DNA from 3 places in the Pseudomonas sp. zfem002 genome. Region 2 is predicted to be linked to each of the others. Evidence: predicted binding sites of a transcription regulator. Region 2 holds the regulator's gene; each other region holds the start of a gene.

Region 1 (5,005 bases), on a different contig from region 2:
AGGCTGGCGAGGATCTGGTCGATTTCCTCGGTGCAGGCGCGCAGGGAACGGGGCACATCGGCACGCAGGAGCAGCAGTTCGGCCACCTGCTGCGCGGTGGGGGCGTCGCGGTAGATCTCGGTATACGCCTCGAACGAGGACAGGGCGCGGAGCAATGCACTCCACTGGTAATAACCGCGGGCGGAACTGTCGCTGACGGTCTCCGCCGCCTCGCCGAACATCTCGTAGCGCGCATCGAGCAGGCGCAGGGTGTTGTCGGCCCGTTCGATGAAGATGCCCAGGCGGATGAAGCGGAACGCATCGTTGCGCATGATGGTGCCGTAGGTGGCGCCGCGAAACAGGTGCGAACGCTCCTTGATCCATTCGCAGAAGCGGCTCATGCCATAGCGACCGAGGCCCTGCTCGGCGATGCCGCGGATCTCCAGCCAGGTGGCGTTGATGTTCTCCCACATGTCGGCGGTGATCTTGCCGCGCACCGCATGGGCACAGGCCCGCGCCGCGCCGAGGCAACTGTAGATGCTCGCCGGGTTGTCCGGGTCGAGCGCGAAGAAGTGCAGCAGGCGCTCGGCATGCAACTGGCCATGACGGGCCAGGTAGTCGTCCAGGGTGCCGGTGATGCGCAGGGCCAGGGTCATCTCGTCGAGGCCATCGCCCTGCCCGTCCTGGGGCATCAGCGACAGCGAATAGCTGACGTCGAGCATCCGCGCGAGGTTTTCCGCGCGCTCCAGATAGCGCGACATCCAGTACAGGTCGGAAGCGGTTCTGCTGAGCATGGTTCAGTCCTCCACCACCCAGGTGTCCTTGGTACCGCCCCCCTGGGACGAGTTCACCACCAGCGAGCCCTCGCGCAGCGCCACCCGGGTCAGGCCGCCAGGCACCACGCGGGTTTCGCGACCGGAAAGGACGAACGGGCGCAAGTCGATATGCCGCGGCGCAATGCCGTTCTCGACGAAGGTCGGGCAGGTCGACAGCGACAGCGTCGGCTGGGCGATATAGGCCGCCGGACGGGCCTTGATGCGCTCGGCGAAGGCGGCGATCTCGGCCTGGGTCGAAGCGGGTCCGACCAGCATGCCGTAGCCACCGGAGCCCTGGGTTTCCTTGACCACCAGCTGCGGCAGGTTGGCCAGCACATGGGACAGTTCGGCGGGATTGCGGCATTGCCAGGTCGGCACGTTCTTCAGGATCGGCTCCTCGTCGAGGTAGAAGCGGATCATGTCGGTGACATAGGGATAGACCGACTTGTCATCGGCCACGCCGGTGCCGATGGCGTTGGCCAGCACCACGTTGCCGCAGCGGTAGGCGGACAGCAGGCCCGGCACGCCCAGCATGGATTCCGGGTTGAACGCCAACGGATCGAGGTAGGCGTCGTCGAGGCGGCGGTAGATCACGTCCACCGGCTTCGGTCCGCCGGTGGTGCGCATGAACACCCGTTCGTCGCGCACGAACAGGTCGGCGCCTTCCACCAGTTCCACGCCCATCTCCCGGGCGAGGAAGGCATGTTCGAAGAAGGCGCTGTTGAAACGTCCCGGCGTCAGCACCACGACACTGGGATCGTCCAGCGGACTGGCGCTCTTCAGGGTGTCGAGGAGCAGGTTCGGGTAGTGATCGATGGGCGCGATGCGCTGCGCGGCGAACAGCTCCGGGAACAGGCGCATCATCATCTTGCGGTCTTCGAGCATGTAGCTGACACCGCTGGGGGTGCGCAGGTTGTCTTCGAGGACGTAGTAGGTACCGTCGCCATCGCGCACCAGATCGACGCCGGAAATGTGTGCATAGAGATCGCGGTGCAGGCTCAGGCCCTGCATCGCCAGCTGGTACTGGTCATTGGCCAGGACCTGCTCGGCGGGAATGATCCCGGCGCGGATGATCCGCTGGTCGTGATACAGGTCGGCGAGAAACAGATTCAGGGCCTTGACCCGCTGGATACAGCCGCGCTCCACCACCCGCCACTCGCTGGCGGGAATGGCCCGGGGAATGGTGTCGAAGGGAATCAGGCGCTCGGTGCCCTGTTCGTCGCCGTACAGGGTGAAGGTGATACCGGCGCGGTGGAACAGCAGGTCGGCCTCGCGGCGGCGCTGCGCCAGCAGTTCGGGCGGCGTCTGCGCCAGCCAGCGGGCGAATTCCCGGTAATGCGGACGGAGCTGACCGTCGGCGGCGTACATCTCATCATAGAATCTGCGAATCATGCCGAACTCCTTGTCACCCGTGCCCAGGCAGCGTCGCAAAGCCCGTGCCAGCGGCATAAAACCTTTTCAATCAAGGAGTTGGAATAGTCTTGGAAAGATGCCGCACCAGAGTTGTGCAGCCACGCCCCTCGCCTTGGAGCACACGCTTCATTGCGAAGCGCCGATGGGCCCGGGGCGGCGTCGGCCGCAACCCCGGACAATGGTTCAGGCCAGGGGACGCTCCTGCTTGACTCCCCAGCCCTGGGCCTCGCCCCCCAATGGTCGGATGACCGCTTCGAAATCCTGTTCGAATTCACCGATCCCGCCATGGGTGGCGTACATGATCTTGCTCAGTTCCAGTTGCCAGCCTTCGTCGCTTTCATGCACCAGGGCGCACAGCGACTCGCCACGAAACTTGCCCGCAGCCCTGCGCGCCCGCTCCTCGTCCGGGAATACCGCGTAAAACTCGATGGGGTGGATTTGCGTGAAGTCGAAGCCGCCTTCTTTCATGCGGCGCAGTACGGTGCTGCTGATGTCTTCGTACAGGTTGCTCATGAATCGTCCTCCTCATGCGATGGATAGACTTTCGGTGCATTCGCACCAACCCCTTGCGCCGTTGGCGGGCGGGGTTCTCGAGCGGGTGTAACGACGGCAAAGGCCGGCGCCGAAAAGCGCGACCCTGTTTGCAGCGTAGCGTCAGGCTTGGCACATCGCCAGCTGAGACGATTCAGGTTCGTTCGGTGATCGCGGTGATTTCCACACCGCTCTGCTCCTTCAGCCACTTGGCGGTGGGGCAGTCGGCGCGGTCCTGGAAGTCATTGAGGTCGAGTTCATCCATGACCGGGAACAGGTGACCGCGTACTCGCCGCGCGGCCTCTTCGATGCTCGGGCGGTTGGCACAGGCGAAGAACAGCGAGGTGCGCTCGCCTTTCTGGTCCACGAAGGTGATTTCCCACTCTTTCATCTGGCGTAGTCCTCGAACGGAAATACGGGGTATGTCCAGCCTACTTCCCGTTGACCCCTGGCAGAGGACATCGTTCCAGCCGCATGGACGGCGCCGCGGGAAAAAAAGACCCCGGCAAGCCGGGGTCCGAGGGGTCTGCAACAGCGTCAGCCGGTCACTCCGGAATGCCGTGGACCACACCGGCGGTGTTGTCCATCAGGCTCTTGGTCGCGGTCTGGATGAACGACTCGAGTTTCTTCACCATCAGCGCCTTCTCGGCGTCATCGACGCGCTCGGCGCTGAACTCGCGACCGAGTTTGTAGCGATACACGATCGGCGCGGCTTCCTTGGACTCGATGAGAATGTGGTCGCCCTGGATCAGGAACACGTTCTGGTCGCTGCCCGACGGCTTGACCATGCCGATGCCCTGGTCGCCTTCCGGCAGGTTGAGCAGGTCGCGGCCCCAGCACTGGTGACGGGTTTCACCGCCCAGGCGGCCCATGATGGTCGGCACGATGTCGATCTGGGTACCGACGACATCGCTGCGCTTGCCGAATTTCTCCTGGATGCCCGGAGCGATCAGCAGCATCGGCACGTTGAAACGGCCGAGGTCCATCTCGGTGACCTGCTGGTTGTTGCCGAAACCGTGGTCGCCGACGATGACGAACAGGGTTTCCTTGAAGTACGGCTCCTTGCGCGCCTTCTCGAAGAACTGGCCCAGGGCCCAGTCGGAGTAGCGCATCGCGGTCAGGTGCTCGTCCAGACGACCGTGGCCGGTCACCGGCTCCACCGGCAGGTTCTTCGGCAATGCGTATGGCGTGTGGTTGGACAGGGTCTGCAGCAGGGCATAGAACGGTTTCTTGCCGTAATTGTGCGCCAGCTCCTGGGCACCGCGGTCGAACATGTCCTGGTCGGACACGCCCCAGGTCGGGTCGGAGAACACCGGATTGACGAAGTCGTTGCGGCCGATGAAGGTGGTCATGCCCTGGTTGCCGAAGAAGCCGGACTGGTTGTCCCAGGCGAAATCACCGTTGTAGACGTAGACGTCGTCATAGTCGCGGGCACTGAGCAGCGCCGGCAGGCCGGACAGCTTGTGACCGCCTTCCGGGGTCTGCATCAGGTATTCGAAGCCCGGCAGGTTGGGGAAGCAGGCCATGGTGGCGAACATGCCCTGGTGGGTATGGGTGCCGTTGGAGAAGAAGCGCTCGAACAGCAGGCCTTCTTCGGCCAGCTTGTCGAAGTACGGGGTGATGTTGCCCTCGGCACCCAGCGCGCCCACGGAGTGGCCAGCGAAGCTTTCCATGAGGATCACCACCACGTTCTTGATCGGCAGGGTGTTCTGCGCCGGCGGGTTGAAGTCACGGCGCACGGCGGCGCTGTCGGCATCGACCAGCGTGTCGTGCGGGGTCAGCAGCATGTCGCGCACGGTCTGCTGCGCCACCTGCGGATCGAGGGTCGACTTCCAGATATTGTCGCGGTCCTCGGACATGCGGCTCTTGGCGGCGTCGATCAGGGTCAGGGTGCCGTTCAGGCCGAGCTGGTTGACGAAGTTGGAATCGGTGGTGAAGGCATCCCCCCAGCGCATCGGCGGGCCCTGGCGCAGGGTGCCGCGGGCGGCGACCACGGCCACCAGCAGGATCATGAAGAACACCACGCCACGCACATACCACGGCGCCACGCTGCGCACGCCAGCCAGGTTGCTCTGGTACTGGCTGCGAGGGCGGGTGAGACGATCGATACCCTTGAAGGCCAGGCTCATGACCACGGTGCCGATGGCCCAGGCCAGCAGGTAGCGGACCACCGGGAAGCCGTACCAGATCATGCTCGAGACGGTCTTCGGATCTTCCTTGATGTACTGGAAGACCAAGCCGTTGAGGCGCTGGTGGAACTCGCGATA
Region 2 (5,005 bases):
AGCTCGGGTTTCCAGTACGGATTGGGCAGGCAGCGAACATCGAACACCAGGTCGGCATCGACCGGCATGCCGCGCTTGAAGCCGAAGGACTCGATGAGGAAGGCGGTGCCGGGCTCCGGCTGGTTGAGCAGGCGCAGCTTGATCGTGTCACGCAGCTGATACAGGTTCAGGCTGGTGGTGTCGATCTTCAGGTCCGCGAGGTCGGCGATGGGGCCGAGCAGGTCGCTTTCGACACGGATCGCCTCGGCCAGGGAACGGTCCTGGTTGGTCAGCGGGTGGCGTCGACGGGTTTCGGAAAAACGCTTGAGCAGGGTTTCTTCGTCTGCATCCAGATACAGGACATCGCACTGGATGTGCCGTGCGCGGGCTTCGTCGAGCAATTCCGGGAAGCGCGTCAGGTGGCTGGGCAGGTTGCGGGCGTCGATCGACACCGCGACCCGCGGTTGCAGCAATTCGGTGTTGATCAGCGCGCTCTCCGCCAACTGCGGCAACAGGCCGGCGGGGAGGTTGTCGATACAGTAGAAACCATTGTCTTCCAGGACATCGAGGGCGGTGCTTTTGCCGGATCCGGAACGGCCGCTGACAATGATCAGGCGCATGGTCAGCTTCCGTTCTGCTCGTCCAGGACAACCTGGTAAAGGGCGGTGCTGCTCGGGGCGGCGCGCAGTCGGTCACGCACGTCCTTGCGGTCAAGCATGCTGGCGATCTGGCGCAGCAGCTCAAGGTGCGCATCGGTGGCGGCTTCCGGTACCAGCAGGACGAACAGCAGGTCTACCGGGGCGCCGTCGATGGCGTCGAAATCGATGGGGGCGTCCAGATGCAGCAGCGCGCTGATTGGACTGTTGCAGCCCTTGAGGCGGCAGTGGGGAATGGCGATGCCGTTGCCGAAACCCGTCGAGCCGAGTTTTTCCCGGTCGATCAGGCTTTTGAATACGTCCTGGGTGTCCAGCTCGGGGACTTCCTGGCCGATCAGGTTGGCGATCTGTTCGAGTACGCGCTTTTTACTGCCGCCCGGCACGTTCACCAGGGAACGGCCGGGGGTCAGGATGGATTCAAGTCGGATCATGGATGAGGGGGATCAGCGTGCCGCTGCACCTTGCAGCAGACTTTGCTGTTTTTCCTTGTGTTTTTTCAGTTGGCGGTCGAGCTTGTCGGTCAAGGAGTCGATGGCGGCATACATGTCGGCGTCTTCGGCATTCGCAACCACTTCACCACCCGGAATCTGCAAGGTCGCCTCCACTTTCTGCTGGAGTTTCTCGACCTTCATGATGACCTGCACGTTGGTGATCCTGTCGAAATGACCCTCCAGACGCTTCAGCTTCGATTCGACATATTCACGAAGCGGTGGAGTGACTTCTACATGTTGTCCACTGATGTTGACTTGCATACTGCTTCTCCTTTGTTGCCGTGCATAAAGAGGCAGGTGTTGCGCCTGCCACTGAATTGCGATGGCACATCTCAGGAACTGTCACATCAATCGCTTGCGTTCACTCGAGGGTGCGATGCCGAGCGACTCGCGGTACTTGGCGACGGTGCGACGTGCTACCTGGATGCCTTGTGCCTCCAGTAAACCAGCGATCTTGCTGTCACTCAATGGCTTTTTCTGATTTTCCGCGGCAACCAGTTTCTTGATGATCGCGCGGATAGCGGTGGAGGAGCATTCCCCCCCTTCGGAGGTGCTCACATGGCTGGAGAAAAAGTACTTCAGCTCATAGATTCCGCGGGGCGTGTGCATGTATTTCTGCGTGGTCACCCGGGAGATGGTCGATTCGTGCATGCCCACCGCCTCGGCGATGTCGTGCAGGACCAGCGGCTTCATGGCCTCGTCGCCATGGTCGAGGAAACCGCGCTGGTGCTCGACGATCTGGGTCGCCACCTTCATCAGGGTTTCGTTACGGCTCTGCAGGCTCTTGATGAACCAGCGCGCTTCCTGCAACTGGTTGCGCATGAAGGTGTTGTCGGCGCTGGTGTCGGCGCGGCGGACGAAACCGGCGTACTGCGGGTTGACCCGCAGGCGCGGTACTGCTTCCTGGTTGAGTTCCACCAGCCAGCGCTCGTTGTCCTTGCGCACGATCACGTCGGGAACCACGTATTCGGGCTCGCTGGATTCGATCTGCGAGCCAGGGCGCGGATTGAGGCTCTGCACCAGTTCGATGACCTGGCGCAGTTCGTCTTCCTTGAGCTTCATGCGGCGCATCAGCTGGCTGTAGTCACGGCTGCCGAGCAGGTCGATGTAGTCGCTGACCAGGCGCTGTGCTTCGCCCATCCACGGCGTATTGGCGGGCAGCTGACGCAGTTGCAGCAGCAGGCATTCGCCGAGGTTGCGCGCGCCGATGCCGGCGGGTTCGAACTGCTGGATGCGGTGCAGGACGGCTTCGATCTCGTCCAGCTCGATATCCAGTTCGGGATCGAAGGAGTCGCAGATTTCTTCCAGGGTTTCGTCGAGGTAGCCCTGGTTGTTGATGCAGTCGATCAGGGTGACGGCGATCAGCCGGTCGGTGTCCGACATCGGCGCCAGGTTCAGTTGCCAGAGCAGGTGGCTCTGCAGGCTCTCGCCCGCCGAGGTGCGGGTGGTGAAGTCCCACTCGTCGTCGTCATTGCTGGGCAGGCTGCTGGCGCTGGTCTGGTAGATGTCTTCCCAGGCAGTGTCGACCGGCAGTTCGTTGGGGATGCGCTCGTTCCATTCGCCTTCTTCGAGGTTCTCCGCACTCGGTGCGGACTGTTCGAAGCTGCTTTCCTGCGTTTCCGCGACCGGCTTGCTCTCGGCGTTGTCGGCCATGGGGTCGCTGTTGTCGAAGTCGTCGCCTTCTTCCTGACGTTCGAGCATCGGGTTGGACTCCAGGGCTTCCTGGATTTCCTGCTGCAGGTCCAGCGTGGAAAGCTGGAGCAGACGTATGGCCTGTTGCAACTGCGGGGTCATCGTCAGTTGCTGGCCCATTCTTAGGACGAGCGATGGTTTCATGGCTGGGGCTTAACACCTTATTCGCCGGCGCGCATGCGCCATCTACTACACGGACGCGGGGCGCCAATTTTAAGCAAGATATATGCCTGAAATTGTAGCGTTTGCCTAGAGCGCTGTAACAATTAAGCCGCGAATAGTGGCTTAAGGCCAGCGCCCGGTCATTCCAACGACCTCGAACCTACAAGCGGAACTCGTGGCCGAGGTACACCTCTTTCACCAACTGGTTGGCCAGGATGGTTTCCGAGTCGCCTTCGGCGATCAGTTGACCATCGTTGACGATGTAAGCGGTTTCGCAGATATCCAGGGTCTCACGGACGTTGTGGTCGGTGATCAGAACGCCGATGCCCTTGGCCTTCAGGTGGTGGATGATCTGCTTGATGTCGCCGACCGAAATCGGGTCGACACCGGCAAAGGGTTCGTCGAGCAGGATGAACTTTGGTGCGGTCGCCAGGGCGCGGGCGATTTCCACGCGGCGACGCTCGCCACCGGACAGACTCATGCCTAGGTTGTCGCGGATGTGGCTGATGTGGAATTCCTGCAGCAGGCTTTCCAGCTCCTTGCGGCGCCCATCGCGATCGAGGTCCTTGCGGGTTTCCAGGATGGCCATGATGTTGTCGGCCACCGACAGCTTGCGGAAGATCGACGCTTCCTGCGGCAGATAGCCGATGCCGGCGCGGGCGCGACCGTGCATCGGCTGGTGGCTGACGTCCAGGTCGTCGATCAGGACGCGGCCCTGATCGGCCTGGACCAGGCCGACGATCATGTAGAAGCAGGTGGTCTTGCCGGCGCCGTTGGGCCCCAGCAGGCCGACGATCTGGCCGCTGTCGATGGACAGGCTGACGTCACGCACGACTTGCCGGCTCTTGTAGCTCTTGGCCAGATGCTGGGCTTTGAGAGTTGCCATTACTCGGCCTTCTTCTTCGGCTGGATCACCATGTCGATACGCTGACGTGGTGTCTGGATGTCCTTGCCGCCGCGACCGGCAGTAGCGACCTGGGTCTTGGAGTTGTAGACGATCTTCTCGCCTTCGGTGGTGTTGCCGGCGTTGACCACCTTGGCCTGGTCGGTCAGCACGATGAGGTCACGGCCCGCCTGGTACTGGATCTGCTTGGCGTAGCCCTGCATCTTGTCCGGCTTGGCGGCGTCCTGCTGCTGTTCGAAATAAGCCGGCTTGCCCACAGAGGTTGCGGTATCGATGTCACCAGCCTGGTTCAGGGTGATGGTCACGACGTTGCCTTTGATCATCATCGAGCCCTGGGTGATGATCACGTCACCGGTGTAGGTGGCGACCTTGTTCTTGTCGTCCATCTGGGCTTGGTCGGCCTGGATGCGTACGGGCTGGTCGCGATCGGTAGGCAGGGCCCAGGCATTCACGCTTCCCAGTGCTGCGCTCAGGCTGAGCAAAAAAGGGAGGGTTTTAACGAGCCTCATACTGTCCTCTTACGTTGGACAGCAGGTCCATCCTGCCGTCTTTCAAATACGCTTTCATTCCCTTGCCCGTAGTCACGCCACCGGCGCCGTCGATTCTAACGTCTTGCTCGGTTTGCGCATATTGCTTCTGCGGGAATACCGTCATGCGGCTGGAAGTGATGATGGTGGTGCGGTTCTGTTCATCGGTACGCGCGACCCGGACCGAATCGATCAGCTCGACCTCGGTGCCATCGGGGTTGACCTCGCCGCGCTCGCTCTGCACGTGCCAGGGGAAAGTCGTGCCGCGGTACATCTGCAGGTCCGGCTTGGTCAGCAGGGTGACTTCGCTGGCCTTGAGGTGCTCGACCTTGTCGGCGGTCATCTCGTACTGCATCTTGCCGTCGGGCAGGAACTGCACACTGTGGGCGTTGATCGCGTAGTAGTCGATGGCACTTTCGTCGACCTGGGAAACCGGCTGGTCGAGGAAGCGCTCGGGACTGATGTTCCAGTAGCCAATGGCCGCGAACAACGCGGCGATTGCGCCGAACAGCGCAATCAGGCGGATCTTCTTGCTGAACATGACGTGCTCTACAGGTAGTGGGCGTTTGCCGCTTCCAGGTTGCCCTGGGCTTG
Region 3 (5,005 bases), on a different contig from region 2:
GGTTGGAGCGCACGCCGGAAATGCTGGCGATGTCCTTCAGGCGCTCGGCCTGGGCACTGAATGCCGAGGCCAGCAGAAGGGTCGCCGCGACGAGTTGCTTGAAGTTGAGCATGGACGACCGGACCTAGAACGGGAACAGCGGGCTGAGGAAGAAGCGGTCGAACCAGCCCGGCTGACTGGCGTCGGCGAAGGCTCCGGTGCCCGAATAGGTGATGCGCGCATCCGCCACCCGGGTCGACGGCACGGTGTTGTCGGTGGAGATGTCGTCCGCCCGCACCAGGCCGGCGATGCGCACCAGTTCGTCACCGGTGTTCAGGGTCATCCACTTCTCGCCGCGCACGGCGATGATGCCGTTGGGCAGCACGTCGGCCACGGTCACCGTGATCGAGCCGGTCAGGGTGTTGCCCTGGGCCGCCTTGCTGTCGCCCTTGGTCGCCCGCTCGCCGCTGTAGCCGGCACTGAGGCTCAGGTCGTTGCCGCCGATCGGGTTGTTGGTGGTCAGGCTCGAACCGAACAGCGAGGTCAGGCCGATATTGGCGTTGCTGTCCTTGGCCACCTGCGAGCCCGCGTTCTTGCTGGCCTGGGTGCGCTCGTTCAGGGTGATGGTGATGATGTCACCGACCCGGAATGCCTTGCGGTCACCGTACATGTTCTGCTCGAACCCCGCCTGGTAGATCGAGCCGTTGTTGGCGGCCGCCGGCAGGGGCGTACGCGGCAGTACCGGCGCGTAGTACGGATCGTTGGGCTTGGGCGTCGGCGCGACGCAACCTGCCAGCAACACCGCCCCCCCCAGGGCGAAAACGGACAACAAACGGCTCATGACTCTGACCTCACGGTGTAACGGTGAAAACGACTTTGCCCACGTCAATTACAGGTTCTGGGTAACGTACTGGAGCATGCTGTCGGCGGTGGAGATCACCTTGGAGTTCATCTCGTAGGCACGCTGGGTGGTGATCATGTTGACCAGTTCTTCCACGGTGCTGACGTTGGAGTTCTCCAGGGTCTGCTGCATGGTGGTACCGAAGCCGTTCAGGCCCGGGGTGCCGATCTGCGGCGCGCCGCTGGCGGCGGTTTCCAGGAACAGGTTGCCACCCAGGGACTGCAGGCCGGCCGGGTTGATGAAGTCGGCGGTCTGGATGTTGCCGATGATCTGCGCGGCCGGGTTGCCGGCGGTGGTGATCGACACGGTGCCGTCCTGGCCGACGGTGAAGGTCTGCGCGTCCGGCGGCACGACGATGGCCGGCTCCAGGGCGAAGCCGTTGGCGGTGACGATCTGGCCATCGGAGTTCAGGTGGAAGGTACCGTCACGGGTGTAGGAAACAGTGCCGTCCGGTTGCAGTACCTGGAAGAAGCCACGACCGTTGACCGCCATGTCCAGCGGGTTCTCGGTGGTCTGCAGGCTGCCGGTCATGAAGTTCTTCTGGGTGCCGACGATGCGCACACCGGTACCCACCTGCAGACCCGACGGCAGTTCGCTGTCCTGGGTCGACTGGGCGCCTGGCTGGCGTTTCACCTGGTAGAGCAGGTCCTGGAATTCGGCGCGATCACGCTTGAAGCCGGTGGTCGAAACGTTGGCCAGGTTGTTGGAAATGACGGTCAGGTTGGTGTCCTGGGCGGACAGACCGGTTTTACTGACCCAAAGAGCCGGAAGCATGCTGTTCTCCTGGTACGCCTGTTTTACGGCGCTACGCCTGTATCGTTAGCTGATTTGCAAAACCCGAGCCATGGCTTCGTCGCCTTCCTTGGCCGTGTTCATCATCTTGACGTGCAATTCGAATTGCCGGGCCAGGGCCAGCACCGAGGTCATCTCTTCCACGGCGTTGACGTTGCTGGCCTCGAGGAAACCGGACACCACCTGCACGTTGGCATCGGCGTCGGCGGGCTGGCCGCTCTTGGTGTGGATCAGGCCGTCGAGGCCCTTGGTCATGTTCTTCAGGTCGGGGTTGACCAGCTTGATGCGATCGACCTCGGCCATCACCCGCGGGCCTTCGCCCATGGCGCGGATGGTGATGGTGCCGTCCTGGCCGACTTCGACCTTCTGCTCCGGTGGCACGGCGATCGGGCCGCCGTTGCCCATCACCGGCATGCCGTTGCCGGCGCGCAGTACGCCGACCGCGTCAATGTTCAGACTGGCGGTGCGCACATAGGCTTCGCTGCCGTCGGGCGCCTGCACGGCGATGAAGCCGTCGCCACCCACGGCGATATCCAGGTCGCGACCGGTTTCCTGCAGCGCACCGGGGGTGAAGTCGGTCGCCGGGCGCTCGGTCATGGCATAGGCCCGCGCCGGAAAGCTGTCACCGAATACCGGCATCGAGCGCGCCTGTTCGAGGTCGCGCTGGAAACCACTGGTGGAAATGTTCGCCAGGTTGTTGGCGTGGGCCTTCTGCGCCAGCGCGTTCTGGCTGGCGCCGGTCATGGCCACGTAAAGCATCTTGTCCACAGTCATCCTCCGCTGCGCTGGCGAACACTTGCCGTTCACCGCTGCTGTCGTGCGATGAAAGCAATTTTCGATCCAGTTTTTGAACAACCGGGAAAAGGCCCGTGTTTTCGGGACTTTTCCGGTTTTTGGGAAGGCTGTAGCAGAGGGAGAAGACAAATTATCGGCGGTGGCTTTGCCGGTGGCGGCAAGATCCCGCCCTTTCGTCTGCCTTTCGGACCTCATCGCGGGCAACGCCCGCTCCCACAAGGTCCGCGGCGACTCCAAACCCCGTGGGAGCGGGCGTTGCCCGCGATGAGACCCGGAAGAACATCCAGGAGATCAGGGTCGGCAGCCGGCATTGTTGAACGGCCCGGCAAAGCGCTTCCAGCCCTCCCCCGGCGAATGCTGCGAGCACACCAGACGCCCGTCGACCTGGCTTTCCCAGCGAAACCACGGCGCCATGGCCGCCGCAGCCTGGCCCGCCAGCACCGCTCCGAGCAACACCCCAGCCATCAGTCGCTTCATTTTCACCTCACTCAAACGACGAGCCCCCGCCCGAAACGGGAAGGGGCTCGCCTTCACGCTACCCGGCCAGCATCAGGTCATCTGGATGATGGTCTGCATGATGGAGCTCTGGGTGGAAATGGTCTTGGCGTTGGCCTGGTAGTTGGACTGCGCCTTGACCAGCTCGACCAGTTCCTGGGTCAGGTTGACGTTGGACTCTTCCAGGGAGTTGGACGAGATCGAACCCAGGGTGCCGGTCTTCGGCGTGTCGATGCCCGGGCTACCCGAGGCGAAGGTCTGCTTCCAGCGGGTACCGCCCTGCTGCTCCAGGCCCTGCTCGTTGGCGAAGCTGGCGATCGCCACCTGGCCGATGGCACGGGACTGCTGGTTGCTGAAGCTGGCGAACATTACGCCGGTGGAGTCGATGCTCAGGCTGGACAGCAGGCCGGTGGCATAACCGTCCTGGGTTGGCGGCAGGCGCGCGGTATCGGTGTTGTAGGAGGTGGTCGAACTCATGTCCAGACGCACACCGGCGGGGTTGGCGGCGGAACCGTTGGAACCCCAGGTACCGGTCGTGGCGTTGTAGGTCGCCGGAATCCAGCCCTTCACGGTGAAGACGTTGTTGACCACGGAGAAGCTGTCATCCGGAGCCACCGTACCAGTCATGGTGTTGATGCTGCCGTCGGACTTGAAGGTCATGGTACCCACCAGCGGCGTGGTGCTGGCCGGGTTCTGCGGGTTGCGCCCGTCGATCAGGGAGTACATGGTCCAGGTGTTCTGGTCGGTCTTGCGATAGTACTGCTCCAGGGTGTGCTTGTTGCCCTGGGTATCGTAGATCTCGGTCGAGAACTTCTTGGTGTAGGTGGTTTCGTCGGTCGGCACGAAGGTCGGGCCTGGCGGCGTCGCGGTCGGCAACGCAATCGGGGTGGCCTCGGAGTTCAGGTTGATGCCCTGGGTGACCAGGCTGGTGGGCTTCGGCGGCTGCGACAGGGTATCGATCTTGAGGTCGGTCAGGCTGGACGTCAGGATCTTGCCGTTTTCGTCGGCGGCATAGCCCTGCAGGCGCAGGCCGTCGGAGGTGACGACATAGCTGTCCTTGCTGGTCTGGAAAGCACCGGCACGGGTGTAGCTGAGCGAGCCGTTGTCGCTGAGCACGAAGAAGCCCTGACCCTGGATCGCCATGTCCAGCACGTTGCCGGTGTTGTTCACGTCACCCTGGCCGAACTGCTGGGAAATCGCCGCCAGACTCACGCCGTTGCCGACGGTCTTGCTGCCCACGCCCAGCTTGCTCGCCGAGTACACGTCCTGGAATTCCGCACGGGACGATTTGAAGCCGTTGGTGGCAACGTTGGCGATGTTGTTGCCGGTCACGTCCAGTTGCTTGTTTGCCGCATAGAGACCGCTAAGGCCGATATTGAAGGACATCTTTCACTCCTGTGCCGTTAGCCGGCTCTATATACCGATGGTTTGCACTTTGGACAGCGCGACGCTGCCCTGACCGGCGAGATTGAGCATCATCTCGCCCCCTGTCTGACTGATGGTGACGCTGCTCACCGTGGCTGGCAGCAAGGTGTACATTTCCGCCTCCTTGCCATCGACCTTGGTGGTGGCCTTGAACGTGTAGGTACCTGGCGACAGCACCTCGCCCTTCTCGTTCTTGCCGTCCCAGACGAAGGACGCATTGCCGGCCTTCTGCTCACCCAACTGCAGGGTACGCACGACGTTGCCGTCCTTGTCCTTGATGGTCACGGTGGCGCTGCTCACCGACTGCGGCACGACCACCGAACCGGTCATGCTCTTGGTGGTGTCGACCACCGCCTTGTCGGTCTGGGCGATCACCGAGCGACCGACCAGCGACGAGGCCTGCAGGGCCTGGGACGATTTGTAGTTGCCGGAAATCGCGGTGACCGACTCGTTCAGCGTGGTGATGCCTTCGAGGCTGCTGAATTGCGCCAGCTGGGCGACGAACTCGCTGTTGTCCTGCGGATCCAGCGGGTTCTGGTGCTGCATCTGGGTTACCAGCAGCTGCAGGAACGCATCCTTGCCCAGCGTCTTGCCGCCGGTCTTGCTGTTGGTGGACGA

The links. The regulator sigma-54, encoded in region 2, starts transcription at its own class of promoters, with help from an activator protein. The targets are predictions, from matches to a motif close to ANTGGCATNNANNTTGCTNT.
Region 1: RTI28_RS09665 (circularly permuted type 2 ATP-grasp protein) is a predicted target of sigma-54. The motif match lies at 2,219-2,238, and genes of this name have one in related genera.
Region 3: RTI28_RS00995 (flagellar basal body rod protein FlgF) is a predicted target of sigma-54. The motif match lies at 2,498-2,517, and genes of this name have one in related genera.

Annotation. Positions count from the first base shown of each region.
Region 1 is NZ_JAVYJH010000005.1:191,568-196,572, reverse strand. Features, by position in the region: gene RTI28_RS09670 (alpha-E domain-containing protein) at 1-773, opposite strand, end outside; gene RTI28_RS09665 (circularly permuted type 2 ATP-grasp protein) at 777-2,186, opposite strand; gene RTI28_RS09660 (ribonuclease E inhibitor RraB) at 2,391-2,720, opposite strand; gene RTI28_RS09655 (hypothetical protein) at 2,893-3,129, opposite strand; gene RTI28_RS09650 (LTA synthase family protein) at 3,284-5,005, opposite strand, start outside.
Region 2 is NZ_JAVYJH010000002.1:119,365-124,369, reverse strand. Features, by position in the region: gene rapZ (RNase adapter RapZ) at 1-599, opposite strand, end outside; gene ptsN (PTS IIA-like nitrogen regulatory protein PtsN) at 602-1,066, opposite strand; gene hpf (ribosome hibernation-promoting factor, HPF/YfiA family) at 1,079-1,387, opposite strand; gene RTI28_RS03860 (RNA polymerase factor sigma-54) at 1,469-2,962, opposite strand; gene lptB (LPS export ABC transporter ATP-binding protein) at 3,141-3,866, opposite strand; gene lptA (lipopolysaccharide transport periplasmic protein LptA) at 3,866-4,393, opposite strand; gene lptC (LPS export ABC transporter periplasmic protein LptC) at 4,380-4,952, opposite strand; gene RTI28_RS03840 (KdsC family phosphatase) at 4,961-5,005, opposite strand, start outside.
Region 3 is NZ_JAVYJH010000001.1:225,421-230,425, reverse strand. Features, by position in the region: gene RTI28_RS01010 (flagellar basal body P-ring protein FlgI) at 1-112, opposite strand, end outside; gene flgH (flagellar basal body L-ring protein FlgH) at 125-820, opposite strand; gene flgG (flagellar basal-body rod protein FlgG) at 869-1,654, opposite strand; gene RTI28_RS00995 (flagellar basal body rod protein FlgF) at 1,700-2,440, opposite strand; gene RTI28_RS00990 (hypothetical protein) at 2,759-2,944, opposite strand; gene flgE (flagellar hook protein FlgE) at 3,017-4,348, opposite strand; gene flgD (flagellar hook assembly protein FlgD) at 4,376-5,005, opposite strand, start outside.